Linked DNA regions of Alloacidobacterium dinghuense. The protein of the gene in region 1 interacts with the protein of each later gene in a pairwise test. Links are inferred from orthologs where the notes say so. Each region holds a gene or a part of one and is shown on either strand. Other genes may lie near its edges.

The links. Proteins that work in one complex are often made in the same cells at the same time.
Region 2: the proteins of H7849_RS12600 (region 1) and acpP interact in binary tests that used the Escherichia coli proteins (3 or more experiments, as listed by UniProt). The link is inferred for Alloacidobacterium dinghuense from one-to-one orthologs.

What each region holds. Positions count from the first base shown.
Region 1 is NZ_CP060394.1:3,066,363-3,069,891, reverse strand. The notes cover bases 320-3,001. They hold H7849_RS12600 (acyl-CoA thioesterase), read left to right. Parts: upstream 320-1,294; coding sequence 1,295-1,708; downstream 1,709-3,001. Other genes in these bases: H7849_RS12585 (polyprenyl synthetase family protein), read right to left, coding at 2,674-3,001; H7849_RS12590 (cobalamin B12-binding domain-containing protein), read right to left, coding at 2,224-2,631; H7849_RS12595 (hypothetical protein), read left to right, coding at 1,794-2,105; rseP (RIP metalloprotease RseP), read left to right, coding at 320-1,227. Also shown: more of rseP, read left to right, coding at 1-319; more of H7849_RS12585, read right to left, coding at 3,002-3,529.
Region 2 is NZ_CP060394.1:5,452,774-5,456,353, reverse strand. What follows is about bases 283-3,015. They hold acpP (acyl carrier protein), read right to left. Parts: upstream 1,906-3,015; coding sequence 1,660-1,905; downstream 283-1,659. Other genes in these bases: H7849_RS22820 (DNA recombination protein RmuC), read left to right, coding at 2,439-3,015; fabF (beta-ketoacyl-ACP synthase II), read right to left, coding at 410-1,657; H7849_RS22835 (cold-shock protein), read left to right, coding at 283-343. In the rest of the region: more of H7849_RS22835, read left to right, coding at 140-282; more of H7849_RS22820, read left to right, coding at 3,016-3,566; H7849_RS22815 (hypothetical protein), read right to left, coding at 3,574-3,580. UniProt on the Escherichia coli protein: Carrier of the growing fatty acid chain in fatty acid biosynthesis.

The DNA.
Region 1 (3,529 bases):
GGCTTCCGCCGCGGCGACACGGATTACCGTCTGAGCCTGTTGCCCCTGGGCGGCTACGTCAAGATGGCGGGCGAGAATCCGGGTGAAGAGCGCACTGGGGATCCAGGGGAATTCGCTTCGCATCCTCGCTGGCAGCGTGTGCTCATCGGGCTAGCTGGTCCGGTTGCAAACTTTCTCCTCGCTTTTGTGCTGATGACCGGCTACTACATGATGCACAACGAAGTAGAGCAGTATCTTTACGGTCCGGCGGTTGTTGACTTTGTTCCGCCGAATTCGGCGGCGGCTCATGCCGGATTGCAGTCCGGCGATCGCATCATCAAGTTCGACAAAGATCAGAACCCGACATGGGAAAAAATGCGCATCCGGTCGGTGCTCGATGCCAATTCCACGGTTCCATTTACCGTCGAGCGAAACGAAGACGGCCAGACTAAGCAATTTTCGAGCGATCTTTACCTTCTCGATACGACCAAAGGGCAGGATTTCGAAATTGAGTCCCTTGGTCTCATTCCGCGCTATCAGACTGATCCGCTAAAAGTGCATGATGTTGAGCCCGGTTTCCCGGCGGACAAGGCTGGGTTGAAGGCGGGAGACATTATCCAATCCATTAACGGACAGCCACTGCACTCAGTGCCTGCGGTGATGGCGTTTCTGCAGCAGCAGAATGGCCAGCCGGTAACGCTCAATGTCGATCGCGATGGAAAGCCTCAGTCGCTGCATGTACAGCCAACCTGGGCTGACAACGGCGCCGGACAGATGGGTTATCGTCTGGGTTTCAAGGCCAACCTGCCACCTTTCCGCGTCGAACAGCTCCCTCTTTCCGCGGCTGTCAGCCGTTCAATCAGCTTCAATCTGCATAACTCTGGATATATTCTTGACGTGCTGCATCGTCTCGTGACGCGGCGCTCGAATGTGCAGCAACTGAGCGGGCCGATCGGGATTGCGCGTGATACGGGCGAGGCGATCACCATGCCCGGATGGCAGCCGATCATCACGCTGATGGCCCTTATTAGCCTGAACCTGGGCATCTTTAACCTGCTGCCGATACCGATTCTCGATGGCGGCATGATTTTGCTGCTGCTGATCGAGGGAACCATCCGCCGCGATCTCAACCAGCAATTTAAAGAGCGCATCTACCAGGTTGCGTTTGTGATGCTGGTGCTCTTCGCTGTCTTCGTCATGTTCAATGACGTGTCGAAGTTCAACATCTTTTCAAAACTGAAGCCGTAAATTTGACGGCAAAGTGAGTGGAAACCTGCTCCGCGCGGGCTTTTTTCTTGTTTACACTCAAATCTGCATGCAGCAAACCTCAACGATCACAGTGCGTGTACGATACGCAGAAACCGACCAGATGGGCGTCGTCTACCACGCCAACTATTTTGTCTGGTTTGAAATGGGACGCGTCGAATGTCTGCGTGAACTCGGGTTTGAGTACAAACAAATGGAAGTGATGGACGATTGCCATCTTCCCGTCGTCGAGGCCACCTGCCGTTACAAGGCGCCGGCTCGCTATGACGAGTTGCTGATACTTGAAACCCGCATCGTTGCGTTGCGATCAGGAGTGGTCAAGTTCGCCTATCGTCTTTTGCGCAGCGAAGGATTTCAGCTTCTGGCTGAAGCCCAGACAACGCATGTCGTTGTCGATGGTCGGATGCAAAAGCGCACGTTACCGGACAAGTATGCGACGGCCTTGCGTACACAGCTGCGGTGATAAGCGTGAATTTTTTTTCACGCTCAGCGGTAAACGAACTATGTGTATCCGATCTCTGCATTAGAATCGACAGCGGAGGGATTGCATGACGTTCGCTCGCACGATTCTTCTCACCTCAGCTGCTCTGTTACTGGTGACCGGCTGTGAAACAGGACGTTCCAACAAGGCGCATGCGTCGTGGCAATATCTCTCAGATGAAACGACGACTGGCAAGCCTGACCTCACCGCTTCTGCCCCCGCTTCAGGACAGCCGCCAGTACCGGGATCACCCACCGCAGCGGGGCCGGATGGCCTACAGCCTCTGAATGACAATGAAGCGCGGCAGAGCGTCGGAGCCGAAGAGGGCCGTCCAACGCCTCCACGCGAGCAGAAGAAAGATCCCTTCCAACGGCAGTAGCTCCAGCAACTGCGATAGCATTCATTTCGTTCTAATCTCAGTCCCATGGGATGGTACGTCCGCAGGCTGTCACGGTGTTTGGTGGGCTACGTGGTCCTGATTGCCCTCATCGCAGGTGTTACGACTTCACCTTTTCGCGGATAAAGCTGATGGTGGTTTCGAGGGGTGTCCCTGGTCCGAAGATGGCAGCTACACCCTTTGATCTTAGGAATTCGGCGTCCTGCTCGGGGATGGTTCCACCGAGCACGACGAGAACGTCGTCTGCGCCGCGTTCTTTCAACAATGCTGTCACGCGAGGCACGATGGCGTTGTGAGCACCAGATAAAATGCTGAGGCCGACACAATCGACGTCTTCTTGGATGGCCGCGTTGACGATCATTTCTGGGGTTTGGCGCAGGCCCGTATAGATGACTTCCATTCCGGCGTCACGTAAGGCGCGGGCGATGATCTTCGCACCTCGATCATGGCCGTCGAGGCCGGGTTTTGCTACGAGCACCCGAATGGGAGTTGTGCGTTCTTGAGACATGAACTCGAAAGAATAGCACAGTAGCGCGGAAGTGACTGATTGCTACTTATCGCGGGCGACGACAAAATCCGGTACCCAGAGGAGCGCACGCTTGAAGTCTGAATCCGGCAGGGAAGCAAGCGCGGCGCGCGCTCTTTCCGCGTGCCGGAAGGCGATGTTCATTGCGTAATCGACGGACTGGTTACGAGAGAGGATCGCAAGAATCTCTTTGTGTGTTACACGTTCGAAGTTCTGGTCCGTAAGCACGGTAAGGATCGCTTCACGATCGGTAGGAGTGCCGTTCTCAAGTGAGTGGATGACGGCAAGAGTTGCCTTCCCCTCACGCAGATCGCTGGCGACGGGCTTGCCTAGGACCTCTTCGCTTGCAGTGAGATCCAGTATGTCATCGACGATCTGGAAAGCTAGGCCGAGCGCATGGCCGTACTCGCCCATGGATGCTTCTGTCTTACCGTTCACCTTGGCGAGCACTGAGCCCAGCCTCATTGAGACTTCGAAGAGACAGGCGGTCTTGCGGTAGATCAGGTCGTTATATTCCCGCTCGGTGACCGGACGGCCCAGAGTCTCCATTTGTAGAAGTTCGCCCTCGACCATCTGTTGCGTCAGGCCGATGAGTAGATCGAGCACGCGGAAATTGCGTTCTTCCAGAGCGACACGGAAGGCCTGCATATAGAGCCAGTCACCGGCCAGCACGCATTTCGAATTACCCCACGTGGTGTTGGCTGAGGGGCGGCCACGGCGCGTATCTGCTGCATCGATGATGTCGTCGTGGACGAGGGTGGCCGTGTGCACCATTTCGACGACCGCGCCGAGGCGGACCATACCGCCTCCGGAATAACCCTGGGATTTTGCTGAGAGGAGCAGGAGTGAGGGCCGGATGCGTTTGCCGCCGCCTTCGCGC
Region 2 (3,580 bases), 2.4 Mb from region 1 along the record:
ATCGTACTTGGAAGTGGGATATAATAGACTTGCGCTCGATTCCGAGTGGGTTTTTGTTACGCACGTAATGCCGTCCAAAGCACTGCCTGCTACACCTTCCCGTTTTCAGCGAATATCAACACAAAGGAATACCCCAAAAATGGAACAGGGTACAGTCAAGTGGTTTAACGATGCCAAGGGTTTTGGCTTTATTACACGCGAGAGCAACAACGAGGACGTTTTCGTTCATTTCTCCGCGATCAACGCGAATGGCTTCCGCAGCCTTCAGGAAGGTCAGCGCGTGCAGTTCAACGTCGTGCGCGGCGCCAAGGGCTTCCAGGCCGAGAACGTTCAGCCTGTTTAAGGCTATCGTCCAGAAATAAAGAAGCCCGGCTTTTGGCCGGGCTTTTGCTTTTTCATGTCTAGATGGCTAGTCCTGCCAACGACGAAAAATCAATGAGCCGTTGGTGCCACCGAAACCGAAGGAATTCGACAGGGCGACATCGACCTTCGCATCCTGCGGCTTATTGGGAACATAACTCAAATGGCAGTCGGGGTCCTGATTGTCGAGATTCGTTGTCGGCGGGACTTTCTGATCAAGCATCGCCATGATGGTGATGCCTGCTTCCAGACCGCCAGCGCCCCCCAGCAGGTGTCCAGTCATAGACTTCGTCGAACTGATCAGAACCTTGCCGCTGGTTGCATATTCGCCAAAGAGCTTCTCCATCGCAGCACTCTCCAGCACATCACCAACCGGTGTAGAAGTGGCATGCGCATTCACGTAATGGATTTCATCCGGCTGAATCCCGGCGCTCTTGATCGCGTTGTTCATGGCGCGATAGCAGCCTTCGCCCTCGGGAGCCATGCTCGTGATGTGATAGGCATCGGCACTCATGCCGTAGCCGATGATCTCGGCGACGATTTTCGCACCACGGGCCTGGGCAAATTCCAGATCTTCGAGGATCAGGATGCCTGCGCCTTCGCCAACGATAAAACCGTCGCGGTCTTTATCGAAAGGACGGCAAGCGTGCTCCGGATCGTCGTTGCGCGTGGAAAGCGCGCGCATGGCCGCGAAGCCGCCCACGCCCATCGGCGTAATGGCTGCTTCCGAACCACCGGCGATCATGGCGTCGGCGTCGCCGCGCTTGATGATGTGGTAGGCATCGCCAATCGAGTGCGCGCTAGTGGTGCAGGCCGTTGCGGTGGCCTCGTTCGGCCCCTTGGCGCCGTACTTGATACTCACCTGTCCAGCTGCGAGATTAATGATCGCGGCGGGGATGAAAAAGGGCGATATCTTGCGCGGGCCACCGTTCAGCATGGCACTGTGCTCGCGCTCGATGATGTCGAACCCACCGATGCCCGAGCCGATGTGCACGCCGACGCGATCAGCATTGTCGTCCGTGATCTTGAGGCCGGACATCTCGATCGCCTCCTGCGTAGCCGCAAGAGCAAAGTGGATGAAGCGCGCCATCTTGCGCGATTCCTTCTTGTCCACGAAGTCGAGTGGATCGAAGTTCTTCACCTCGGCTGCGAAAGTGACAGAGAAACCTGTCGTATCGAAACCGGTGATGGGAGCCATCCCGCTCTTGCCTGCCAGCAGATTCTTCCAGACCTCGGGCGTCGTGTTGCCTACTCCGCACATCAGGCCGATGCCCGTAACTACCACGCGCCGTTGCAAGACTACTTGCCGCCTTTCGCGTTCTTCTCGATATAGTCGATGGCGTCCTTCACCGTCTTGATCTTTTCGGCATCTTCGTCGGGAATCTCAAGATCGAAGGCTTCTTCGAATTGCATTACAAGCTCGACTACGTCGAGCGAATCGGCGCCAAGATCTTCCTGAAAAGATGCGCTGGGCGTCACTTCGGCTTCGTCGACCTGAAGCTGTTCGACGATGATCTGCTTTACTTTATCTTCCACTGCTGCCATGCGTTTCTCCTATCCATCGATACGGCACAAAATTCGTAAATCCTTTCGGATTGGTTGGACCTTGCTTAGACACACCACAAGCACACTCCGAAATTTCAAGTCTACTGAGGCCCTAAGATCGTGTAAAGCGCGAGGCCAGTGGGAAATAGCCAAGGTCTGTGCTTTGTTTGTGTTTCGGTGGCAGTATATTCGTTATGCTTCTTGCTGTAATTTTTACTGTAGTCACCCTTTTTGTGGGGGTGGCCGTCGGCTATTGGATTCGCAATCAGAGCGTTCGAGCCGAAATTTCTGCGGAGAAGCGGAGTAGCGAAAATCTGGCGACGCAGCTGGCTCAACGCGATACTTCGCTAACGCAGGCCCTCAAGGAGACTGGGGAGTTACGGGAGGCGAAAGCCCGGCTGGATGCGGAAATCACTCAGCTTGCCGAGTTGCGAAAATCGGTTCAACAATTCGAGACAGAGCGGCGAAGCGCCAATGAGCAAATTGCCAACCTGCGGGAACAGGTGGTGCGACTCTCGACGGAACTCGGGGGAGTGCAAACCACCGCTAACGAAAAACTTGAGTTTATGACTTCCGCGCGGAAAGAGCTGTCAAATCAATTCAAGGCTTTGGCAAGCGACATTCTGGACGAGAAGTCAAAGCGGTTTACAGAACAAAATCAGGAAAATATCGGGAATTTGTTGAACCCACTCAAAGAGAAGTTTGGCGAATTTCAAGAAAAAGTGGCCTCTCTCGAAAAGGACGGCATTAAAGGCCGCACAGAATTAAGAGAGCAGATCAATAACTTGACCACACTCAATGAACGGCTCTCGCAGGAAGCAAACAACCTAGTTCAAGCACTCAAAGGATCTTCAAAGACTCAAGGCGACTGGGGAGAACTTCTTCTGGAGCAACTACTGGAGGCCGCGGGCCTGCACAAAGGGCAGGAATATCGCGTTCAGGAGAGCTTCACGCGGGAGAACCAGACTCGCGCTCGTGTGGACGTGATTCTACATCTGCCCGAAGGACGTCATCTCATTATCGACTCGAAGGTCTCTCTAAATGACTACGACGACTATTGCAGAAGTGAAGAGGAGGCCGCACGCGAGTCGGCACTAAAGCGGCATTTGGCCTCAATGCGATCGCATATCAAAGAGCTGTCTCAGAGGGAATACCAGACACTCTATGGGCTCAACTCTATCGATTTCGTCATCATGTTTGTGCCCATTGAACCCGCTTTTATGCTTGCCATGGCAAGTGAAGGCAAGTTATGGCAAGAAGGCTGGGATAAGAATGTTTTGCTTGTCAGCCGGACGACTTTGCTTTTCGTCCTCCGTACAGTAGCTCATCTCTGGAGACAGGAGCAGCAAACACGCAATGTACAAGAAATTGTACGTCGCGGTGGGGAACTCTACGAAAAACTCGTTGCCTTCATCGCGGATTTGAGCAACGTCGGCAAGAAGCTTGACGCTGCTCGGGAAAGCTACGAGGAAGCGTTTAAGAAGCTCCACACTGGCCGGGGAAGTGTAATCTGGCGCGCAGAAAAGCTTCGCGATTTAGGTATTAGGCCGGCGAAAAGCATCCCGACGACCCTGGTGGAAGCAGCCCTTGTTACGCCTGAGGAGCTAACAGCCCCGCTTTTTGACGAGCCAGAAGACAACGGCATCGACGATGCGGAATAAACCCTCCCTACTTC